DNA from 3 places in the Actinomadura sp. B10D3 genome. Region 1 is predicted to be linked to each of the others. Evidence: riboswitches for the same ligand, from Rfam matches in the RefSeq annotation. Region 1 holds a riboswitch; each other region holds the start of a gene.
The links. Region 1 has a riboswitch for cobalamin ahead of cobN (cobaltochelatase subunit CobN). Riboswitches for the same ligand answer to the same signal wherever they lie in the genome.

Region 2: it holds a riboswitch for cobalamin, as region 1 does, so the genes downstream of both, ABGB11_RS38490 (ABC transporter substrate-binding protein) here and cobN (cobaltochelatase subunit CobN) in region 1, are expected to answer to the same signal.
Region 3: it holds a riboswitch for cobalamin, as region 1 does, so the genes downstream of both, ABGB11_RS05640 (ribonucleoside-diphosphate reductase subunit alpha) here and cobN (cobaltochelatase subunit CobN) in region 1, are expected to answer to the same signal.

The regions. Positions count from the first base shown of each region.
Region 1 covers NZ_JBDPLY010000010.1:33,244-36,508, forward strand. Annotated here, with positions in the region: gene ABGB11_RS17105 (precorrin-8X methylmutase) at 1-309, opposite strand, end outside; gene ABGB11_RS17110 (precorrin-3B synthase) at 306-1,400, opposite strand; cobalamin riboswitch at 1,472-1,595, shown strand; gene cobN (cobaltochelatase subunit CobN) at 1,649-3,265, shown strand, end outside.
Region 2 covers NZ_JBDPLY010000040.1:60,090-63,354, reverse strand. Annotated here, with positions in the region: gene ABGB11_RS38505 (LLM class F420-dependent oxidoreductase) at 1-483, shown strand, start outside; gene ABGB11_RS38500 (VOC family protein) at 470-847, opposite strand; gene ABGB11_RS38495 (TetR/AcrR family transcriptional regulator) at 844-1,470, opposite strand; cobalamin riboswitch at 1,559-1,679, shown strand; gene ABGB11_RS38490 (ABC transporter substrate-binding protein) at 1,749-2,672, shown strand; gene ABGB11_RS38485 (iron ABC transporter permease) at 2,806-3,265, shown strand, end outside.
Region 3 covers NZ_JBDPLY010000002.1:500,508-503,772, forward strand. Annotated here, with positions in the region: gene ABGB11_RS05625 (copper resistance CopC family protein) at 1-48, opposite strand, end outside; gene ABGB11_RS05630 (YcnI family protein) at 45-758, opposite strand; gene ABGB11_RS05635 (hypothetical protein) at 837-1,457, opposite strand; cobalamin riboswitch at 1,562-1,779, shown strand; gene ABGB11_RS05640 (ribonucleoside-diphosphate reductase subunit alpha) at 1,902-3,265, shown strand, end outside.

The sequences.
Region 1 (3,265 bases):
CACGCCCGGCTCGCCGAGCGTGCACACGACCTCGTTGCCCGCGGGCAGCCGGGGCCGCGTGACACCGGCCGCGACCATGCGCGCGTCGCAGAGGACCGGCGCGCCGTCCAGCAGCGCCGACCGCGCCCGCTCCACCACGCCCGGCGACCACACCAGGTCCTCGACGAGGTCGGTCATCCCGCACGCGTGGATCATCCGCACGGCGACCCGGGCCACGCCGTCCGGCAGCCCCGACAGATCGGCCTCCGCGCGGATGGTCGCGAACGACCGCCGGTAGATCTCGGCGCCGTCCCGGACGTAGTCGATCACTGCTGTCCCTTCGCCGTCTTCAGCACGACCGGGCCGCGGGGCATCCCGCAGCGCCGCTCGCATCCCGCCCAGTGGACGGGGGTGTCGGGGGCACGGCTCAGGCCCGCGACGAAGCGCCGGGCCTCTCCCTGCACGTCGCCCTGCGATCTCGCGCAACCGGGACTGCCCGTGCACGCGGTGACGCCGATCCAGGGTGAATCGGGGTCGGTCGCGAACCCCGCGGAGCCGAGCCGTCCCGCGATGCGGTACGCGTCCGCCGGGCCCAGGTCCCGGACGACGGCGCTGCGCCAGGGCGTCACCCTGACCTCGTCCGCGACGCCGGCGAGCGCCTCGGCCTGCGCGCCGGACAACCGGCCGAGCGGCGGAACGGCCTCCAGCGCGACCAGCCCGTTCCGCTGCGGGACGACCCCGGCGTGCGGACGCGGCGGCTCCAGGGCCGCCGCGGTCCGCACCAGCTCTCCGCCGAGCTCGGACGCCACACGCCGCGGGCCGTCGGGCACCTCCGCCAGGCGCCAGGCGTCGCCTCGGATCGAGAGGAAGATCTCGGCCGCCGCGACCATCGTCCGGACCGGGTCGCCGGGCGGCAGGACGCTCGGAAGCCCGGCCAGCAGGAAGCCGCCGGGAGTGTGCGTGAGGTCCGCTTGCAGCGAGGCCACGTCGCCGCTGCCGTCATCGAAGGCGAACAGGAACCGTCCCGGCAGCCCTGCCAGCGGCGGCCGTCCGCACAGCGCCCGATCGAGGTCCGTGACCAGCGGGTCCGTCTCCAGGGCGCCGTGCTCGCCGCGCCCGCCGAGCGGCGAGGCGACGATGTTGCGCACACGCTCATGTGACGGAGAGGGAAGCAGCCCGGCGGCCGCCAGCCGCTCCGCGAGCGCCGCCGGGTCCCGGACGCCGCGCACCTGGAGGTTGCCCCGGGACGTCAGCTCGATGACGTCCGAGCCCAGGTCGCGGGCGGCGCCTCCGAGCACCCTGAGCTGCGCGGACGACACCGCGCCCCCCGGCACCCGGACGCGCGCCAGCGCCCCGTCGGCGGCGTCGTGTGTCTGCAGCGCCCCAGGACACGCGTCGGCACGGGCTCTGACATTCGGCACGGGGAGGATGTTAACCACACTTTGCGGGCGGGCCGCGCTGCCGTAGGGTTCTGGGCAGGCGATGGCAATGGGAGGAAGCCGGTGCGAATCCGGCGCGGTCCCGCCACTGTGACCGGGGAGCGAACCCCGCCGAAGGCCACTGTCCGCACGGACGGGAAGGCCGGGGCGAGCGTCGATCCGGGAGCCAGGAGACTCCTGCCGTCGCGACACCCGCGACCGGGGCGAGGACCCCAGGGGGAGGAACGGCCGTGTCCGCTGGCACCGTCCTGCTGCTGTCGACGTCCGACACCGATCTGCTGAGCGCCCGCGCGTCCGGAGCCGGCTACCGGCTCGGCAACCCCGCGCGGCTCTCCGTGGACGACCTGCCCGGGCTGGTCGAGGGAACCGATCTCGTCGTGGTGCGGCTGCTCGGCGGGCGGCGCGCGTGGGAGGACGGGCTCGACGCCCTGCTCGCGGGGCCCCGGCCGGTCGTCGTCCTCGGCGGCGAGCAGGCCCCCGACGCGGAGCTGATGGAGCTGTCGACGGTGTCCGGCGGCGTCTGCGCCGAGGCGCACTCCTACCTCGCCCACGGCGGTCCCGCCAACCTCGCCGAACTGCACGCGTTCCTGTCGGACACGGTGCTGCTGACCGGACGCGGGTTCGGGCCGCCGCGGCCGGCGCCCGCCTGGGGACGGCTCGAGCGCGAGACCCGCGGCGGCGACGGCCCCGTGATCGGCGTGCTCTACTACCGCGCCCACCACATGGCCGGGAACACCGACTTCGTCGAGGCCCTGTGCGAGGCCGTCGAGGACGCCGGCGGGCGGCCGCTCCCCGTGTTCTGCTCGTCGCTCCGCACCGCGGAGCCCGCACTGCTCGACACGCTCCGGGAGGCGGACGCGCTGGTCGTGACCGTCCTCGCGGCGGGCGGGACCAGGCCCGCCACGGCCGGGGCCGGGGGCGACGACGAGGCGTGGGACGTCGGCGCGCTGGCCGCGCTGGACGTGCCGATCCTCCAGGGCCTCTGCCTCACGACGAGCCGCGCCGAGTGGGAGGCGAGCGACGACGGCCTGTCCCCGCTGGACGCCGCGTCGCAGGTCGCGATCCCCGAGTTCGACGGGCGGATCATCACCGTCCCGTTCTCGTTCAAGGAGACCGGCGAGGACGGCCTCACCGTCTACCGGGCCGATCCGGAGCGGGCGGCGCGGGTCGCCGGGATCGCGGTCCGGCACGGGCGGCTGCGGCACACCCCGCCCGCCGAGCGGCGCATCGTGGTGATGCTGTCGGCGTACCCGACGAAGCACTCCCGCGTGGGCAACGCCGTCGGTCTCGACACCCCGGCGAGCACCGTGCGGCTGCTGGCGCGGCTCGACGCGGCCGGGTACGACCTCGGCGAGGGCTTCCCCGGCGTCCGGGAGCAGGACGGCGACGCGCTCGTCCACGCGCTCATCACGGCCGGCGGGCAGGACGAGGACTGGCTCACCGAGGAGCAGCTCGCGGGCAATCCGGTCCGCATCTCGGCGGCGTCCTACGAACGCTGGTACCGCACCCTCCCGGAGGTGTTCCGGGGCGAGACGGAGCTGCACTGGGGCGCGCCTCCCGGGCAGCTGTTCGTCCAGGACGGCGACATCGTGCTCGCCGCCCTCCGCGCCGGGAACGTCGTCGTCATGGTGCAGCCGCCGCGCGGCTTCGGGCAGAACCCCATCGCGATCTACCACGACCCCGACCTGCCGCCGAGCCACCACTACCTGGCCGCGTACCGGTGGCTGGCGGACGAGTTCGGCGCGCACGCGATCGTCCACGTCGGCAAGCACGGCAACCTGGAGTGGCTGCCCGGCAAGGCGGCGGGCATGTCCGCGTCCTGCGGCACCGACGCCGCGCTCGGCGAC
Region 2 (3,265 bases), on a different contig from region 1:
ATCGGGTTGAGCGTCCAGAACGAGGGGCGCGTGCCCCTGCTGCTCGCCGCGCTCGGGCCCAAGATGCTGAAGCTGGCGGCGGAACGCGCGGACGGGACGGTGCTCTGGATGACCGGTCCGGTGACCGTGCGCGACCACATCGCGCCGACCATCACCGCGGCGGCACAGGCGGCCGGACGGGACGCGCCGCGGGTCGTGTGCTGCCTCCCGGTCTGCGTGACCGACGACGTGGAGCGGGCCAGGGAGCGGGCCGCGAAGACGTTCGAGGTGTACGGGACGCTGCCGTCCTACCGGGCGATGATGGACCGGGAGGGCGTCGAGGGCCCCGGAGACCTCGCGGTCGTCGGGGACGAGGACGCGGTCGCGGCGAAGCTGGAAGAGCTGGCGAAGGCCGGCGTCACCGATTTCGTCGCCGGCGAGTACATGCCGGGCGACGACCGCAGGCGCACCCGGGAGTTCCTCAAGACCGTCACGGGGCGATGAGCTCGTAGAGGTTGCCGCTGGAGTCGGAGAAGAAGAGGCCGCGCCCGCCCAGCGGGTGGTTCTCGTCGACCCGCCCGTTGTCCGGGTGGGCGGGGTCGTCGCCGTACGGGATCTCGCGGGCGTCGAGGCGGTCCCGGACGGTGTCGAAGGTGGCGGCGTCCACGTCGAAGGCCAGGTGGTGGCCCTGCGGGTAGGCGACGGTCATGAAGTCGAGGGTGAGCTCGTCGTTCACGCGGATCGGGACGAAGTGCCGCGCGTGCGGGTGGACGCCGGTGTAGGGCAGCCCCATGACGGTGGCGAAGAAGCGGGCGGCCTCGTCGTTGTCGGCGGCGGTCACGATCGTGTGGTTGAGCGTGATCGTCATTCGGGGGCTCCTTCCTTGAGGGCTCCGTGGAGGAAGACGTCCAGGTAGTCGTCGACCGGCAGCGGGTCGGGCGTCTCGGGGCCGCCGGGCGGGCGGGAGCGGGTGAAGAGCAGGCCCATGAACAGGCTCGCGATCTGCTCGGCGGGCAGGCGCAGCCGGTCGCGTTCCGGTTCGAACAGGTCGGCGAGGGCGTCGCGGGTGCGGGTCATCGCGTTCTCGCGCCCGGCGCCGGGATGGTCGCGGCCGCCGGGCAGGCCGCGCCCGCCGCGGCCGGTGGCGTGCAGCGCGCCGATGACCAGGCCCATGCGGGTGAGGTAGGCCTCCACCGCGGCGGCGGCCTCGGCGAGGCGGGCGGGCAGCGGCTGGTCGAGCGGGATCGCCTCGATCTCCGCGAGGACGTGCTCGCCCCGGAGCGCCTCGGCGACGCACGCGTCCAGCAGTTCCTCCTTGTCGGCGAACACCCGGAAGATCGTGGCCTCGCCGATCCCGGCCGCGCGGGCGATCTGGCCGGTCGTGACGGCGGTGCCGTGCTCGGCGACCAGCGGCAGCGCGGTCCGGACGATCATTTCGCGGCGTTCCGGGGGGCTCATCCCGGGAGCGCGCCGCCGTCTCTTCTGCTCCATGCCCGCCAGGCTACGGAGTGAGTACTCACTCCGTCAATGTCGAAGTGAGTATACTACTCACTCCGCGGATTCCGACAGACCCGCACTCATGGGCTGATACCGTTGCGATGCTGCGCGCCTGGAGCGAAGTCCGGTGAGAATCCGGCGCTGTCCCGCAACTGTGGTGCCCTTCCGAGTGGCCGAGCCAGGTCGCCTCCTCGCGCGCCGACGACCGTCGACCTCGTGGAAGGGCGATCCGTCCTGAGCGGGCCGCGGCTTCCCGCAGCATGGAGGCTCCTGTGAGACCCGTACGCACCCTCGGCGCGGTGATGGCCATCGGCGCCGTCCTGTTCGCCTCCGCATGCGGCGGCGACGACGCGGCGTCCGGAGACGGGACGACGTCCGCCGAGCAGTCCGTCACCGTCCAGGCCGCGAACGGCGCGGTGACGGTGCCGGCGAAGCCGAAGCGGATCGTGTCCCTCTCCCCCACCCACACCGAGACGCTGTTCGCGATCGGCGCCGGTCCGCAGGTGGTGGCGGTGGACGAGTACTCCAACCACCCGGCGAACGCGCCGAAGACGAAGCTGTCCGGCTTCAAGCCGAACGCCGAGGCGATCATCGCTTACAAGCCGGACCTCGTCGTGCTGTCCGACGACCTGAACGGCGTGGTCAAGGCGCTGGAGAAGGTGAAGGTGCCGGTCCTGCTGGAGCCGGCGGCGGCGAAGCTGGACGACGCCTACGACGAGATCACCGACCTCGGACAGGCCACCGGCCACACCGCCGAGGCGAAGAAGGTCACCGACGGCATGCGGGCCTCGATCCAGCGGACGGTCGCCGCGTCGTCCAAGGCCAAGGGCCTCACCTACTACCACGAGCTCGACCAGCAGCTTCACTCGGTGACGTCGCAGACGTTCGTTGGCCAGGTGTACGCGCTGTTCGGCCTACAGAACATCGCCGACAAGGCCGGGAAGGCGTCCGGCGGATACCCGCAGCTGTCCCGCGAGTACCTGCTCAAGCAGGACCCGGACCTGATCTTCCTGGCCGACACCAAGTGCTGCGGGCAGAACGCCGCCGCCCTCGGCAAGCGCCCCGGCTGGTCGGACCTCAAGGCCGTCAAGGGCCAGGGCGTGGTCGAACTCGACGACGACATCGCCTCCCGCTGGGGTCCCCGCCTGCCGGAGTTCGTGAAGGCGATCGGCGACGCCGCCCAGAAGGTCCAGTGACCGGGGACTCCCGCCCGTGAGCAAGCGCCCGGCCCGCTCCGGAGACGTCCCCGACGACCAGACCAAGACGTCTGCGCGACGCGGGCAGAAGCCCGCGTGGCGCGGGCGGGGGGAGGCGCGGCAGCAGGCCCGGCTGCGGCCGCTGCCGCTCGCGGTGGCGGTGGGCCTGCTGGTGGCGGCCCTGCTGGCCGGGGTGCTGGTCGGGGCGGCCGGGCTGCCGGTGGCGGGGGTCCTGAAGGCCCTCGCCGACAAGATCCCGTTCGTGCACGTCGACTCGGGGTTCGGGGTGATCGACGAGAACGTGCTGTTCGAGCTGCGCGTGCCGCGGGCGCTGATGGCGGCGCTGGCCGGGGGGATGCTGGCGGTGGCGGGCGCCGGATACCAGGGCGTGTTCCGCAACCCGCTCGCCGACCCGTACCTGCTCGGCGCGGCGGCCGGTGCGGGGGTCGGCGCGACGGTGGTGATCGTGCTGGTGCCGGGCGACCCCGGATACGGGGTGCCGCTGGCCGCGTTCGCCGGCGCCATGGGCGGGGTGTTCCTGGCGTACGCGCTCGGCAACGTCGCGGCGGGACGCGGGAACGGGGCGGCCACGC
Region 3 (3,265 bases), on a different contig from region 1:
CCCGGCGGCCGCGGTGCCCGCGGTGACCCGGAGCGCCGCCCGGGTCATGCCCGGCTCCGCGCCCTGGTCACGCCGTACGCGCCGACGCCGATGCCGATCACGCCCACCGCGAGGCCGGCGCCGCCGAGCAGCCGCGCCGTCCCGTCATCGGCGGACGCCGCGGGCCCGCTCGCCGAGACGGGCTTCACCTGGGCGCTCAGGCCGGTTCCGGTCGCGGTGCCCTCGGGGAGCAGCTTCAGGACCGGCGACGGGTGCTCCGGCTCCGCGGCCCCCTCGGCCGGAGGCTCCTCCCACTTGACGACCTCGCCGCCCGTGTAGGTCTGGTCGGCCTTGAAGACGAGCTGGCCGGTGTCGGTGGGCAGCGGTCCGAGCGAGACGTCGAACTCCTGGAACCGGCCGGGCTCGATCTCGCCCCCCGACCAGGTGATCTCCGTGATCGCCTCGGTCAGCTCGGCGCCGTGCGCCTGGATCGGCTTCGGGAGCTTGGACTTCTTCGTCTTCACCGTCCAGCCCGGGGTCGGGCGGACCGACACCGACGCCAGCGGATGGTCGGCGGGCAGGTGCACCACGACCTTGGTCGTGGACGCGTCGTCGCGCTCGTTCGGCACGCGGAACGAGACCTTGGCGTACGAGCCCTGCTCGGCCGCCTTCGGGTTGACGGTGACGTGCGCGGACGCGGCCGCGGCGAACCCGATCACGGCCATGGAGGCGAGCGACGCGACGGCGCCTGCGCGCCGGGCGCCTGGAAGGAAACGCATGGAGGAACTCCGTTCGAGTCGTACGGGAAAGGCCGGACGCGCCAGGAAGCGGCGTCCGGTGATGTACTGCGCTCGGGCTCAGAGGTGAGCGAGCGCCCTCGAACGCGGCGGGGGACCCCGCCGGACCACCTGGTGCCGCAGGGACCGGCCGGTGGCCGTGATGGCGGCCGGTGCTCGCGCCGTCCGGCGGGGACGCGCCGGCGGCTCGGCCGGCTCGACGGCGAGGAGGGCCAGGAGCAGCCGGATCGGACGGTTCGCCAGCGCGGCGACCTGCCGCGCCAGCGCCCACGCGGCCCGCTCGCCGCGGCGCAGCCACCAGGCCGCGACCAGCGCGGCCACGCAGTGCGCGAGCGTCATCGCGAGGCCGCTCCCGGCGCCGCCCTGGGCCGCCCCGCCGGCCATCGCGGCGTGCGCCTCCGGCATGTGATGCCCCGCCGGCCCGGACGCGGCGGCGAAGAGCGTGTGCAGCGCGAACTGCCCGCCGAGCAGCCCGCCGAAGATCGTCGCCAGCGAGCGCTCATGGCCCGCCAGCACCGCCGTCACGCCGAGGACCGCCGCGAACCCCGCCAGCGCCGACCAGGCCGGGACCGGCACCCCGCTCGCCAGGACGTGCCCGAGGGTCGCCAGCGTGACGCACACCGTGGCGAACACCACGGCGCGCGCGGTCCTGAACAGCGGCTGCGAGGCGGGCGGGGGCATGGCGCCACCATCGTCCCACCCCGGGCCGGGGTCGCGCATCCGACCCGGCGAATCCGCGACACACCCAACATCTTGGGGTTGTGCAAAGATCGTCGACTACATGTAGGGTTCAATCCCGTGCTGGTACGCCCCCGCCGCACGTGCGGCGGGGGCGTCGTAAGAGGGAACCCGGTGCGAGTCCGGGACTGCCCCGCAGCGGTGAGCGGGAACGACCGCCGTCATCACGCACTGGGCCACGCGGCCTGGGAAGCGACGGCCAGTAGGACGCCTTTCGAGGCGGCGCCCGCGAGTCCGAAGACCTGCCCGCACGACCGGTTCGGGGTCCGTGGTCGGCCCCCGGATCGCCACGTCCAGGCCTCGCGGGTGGGCCGGGGGCGGAGCGCGGCATGCCGCCGCGTCCCCGTTCGCATGCCTCCGCGAGGCGGCTTGCGAGGGGAGATGCACGTGACACAGGCTCTGGCCGCGCCGCCTTCGGCGCCGATCGCCGCCGAGGTCGAGGCGGCCTGCGACGGGGTTCCCGGCGTGGACGCCGGACGGCTGCTCGCCGCCGTCCGGGCCGCCGGCGGCGACGACGCCGGCGCGCTGCGGGACCTGGCGATCGGCGAGGCCGCCGCCCTGGTGCCCGCCGAGCCCGGCTACTCCAGGGTCGCCGCCCGGCTCCTCGGCGGCCGGATCCGGGACGAGGCCGCGTCCGCGGGGGTCCGGACGTTCGCCGAGTCGGTCGCCGCCACGCACCGGGAGGGCCTGCTGGCGGACGCTCCGGCGGCGTTCGTCGCCGCGCACGCGTCCGCGCTGGACGCCCTCGTCGACGAGTCCGCCGATGACCGGTTCGAGTACTTCGGGCTCCGGACGCTCTATGACCGGTACCTGCTGCGGCATCCGCGGTCGCGGCTCGTGCTGGAGCGCCCGCAGCACTTCCTTCTGCGGGTCGCGTGCGGGTTGTCCGAGACCGTTGGCGAGGTCGCGGAGCTGTACGGGCTGCTCAGCACGCTGGCGTACCTGCCCAGCTCGCCGACGCTGTTCAACTCCGCGGCCCGCCGCCCGCAGCTGTCGTCCTGCTTCCTGCTCGACTCCCCGCGGGACGAGCTGGAGTCGATCTACGAGCGGTACGGGCAGATCGCGCGGCTCAGCAAGTACGCGGGCGGCATCGGCGTCTCGTGGACGCGGGTGCGGTCGCGCGGCTCCCTGATCCGCGGGACGAACGGGCACGCGAACGGGATCGTCCCGTGGCTGCGCACGCTCGACGCGTCCGTCTCCGCCGTCAACCAGGGCGGCCGCCGCAAGGGGGCGGCCTGCGTCTACCTGGAGCCGTGGCACGCCGACGTCGAGGAGTTCCTGGAACTGCGCGACAACACCGGCGAGGACGCGCGCCGCACCCACAACCTGAACCTGGCCAACTGGATCCCGGACGAGTTCATGCGCCGCGTCGAGGCCGACGGGACGTGGTCCCTGTTCGACCCGAAGGAGGTCCCCGAGCTGGCCGACCTCTGGGGCGAGGCGTTCGACGAGGCGTACCGGGCGGCGGAGAAGGAGGGGCGGTTCGTCCGGCAGATCCCGGCCCGCAAGCTCTACGGCCGGATGATGCGCACGCTTGCGGAAACGGGCAACGGGTGGATGACGTTCAAGGACGCCGCCAACCGCGCCTGCAACCAGACCGCCGAGCCCGGCCAGACCGTCCACCTGTCCAACCTGTGCACCGAGATCCTTGAGGTGACCGCGGACGGGGAGGCGGCCGTCTGCAACCTAGGCTCGGTGAACCTGGCCGCGCACGTGGACGCCTCCGGGATCGACTGGGAGCGGCTCCGCTC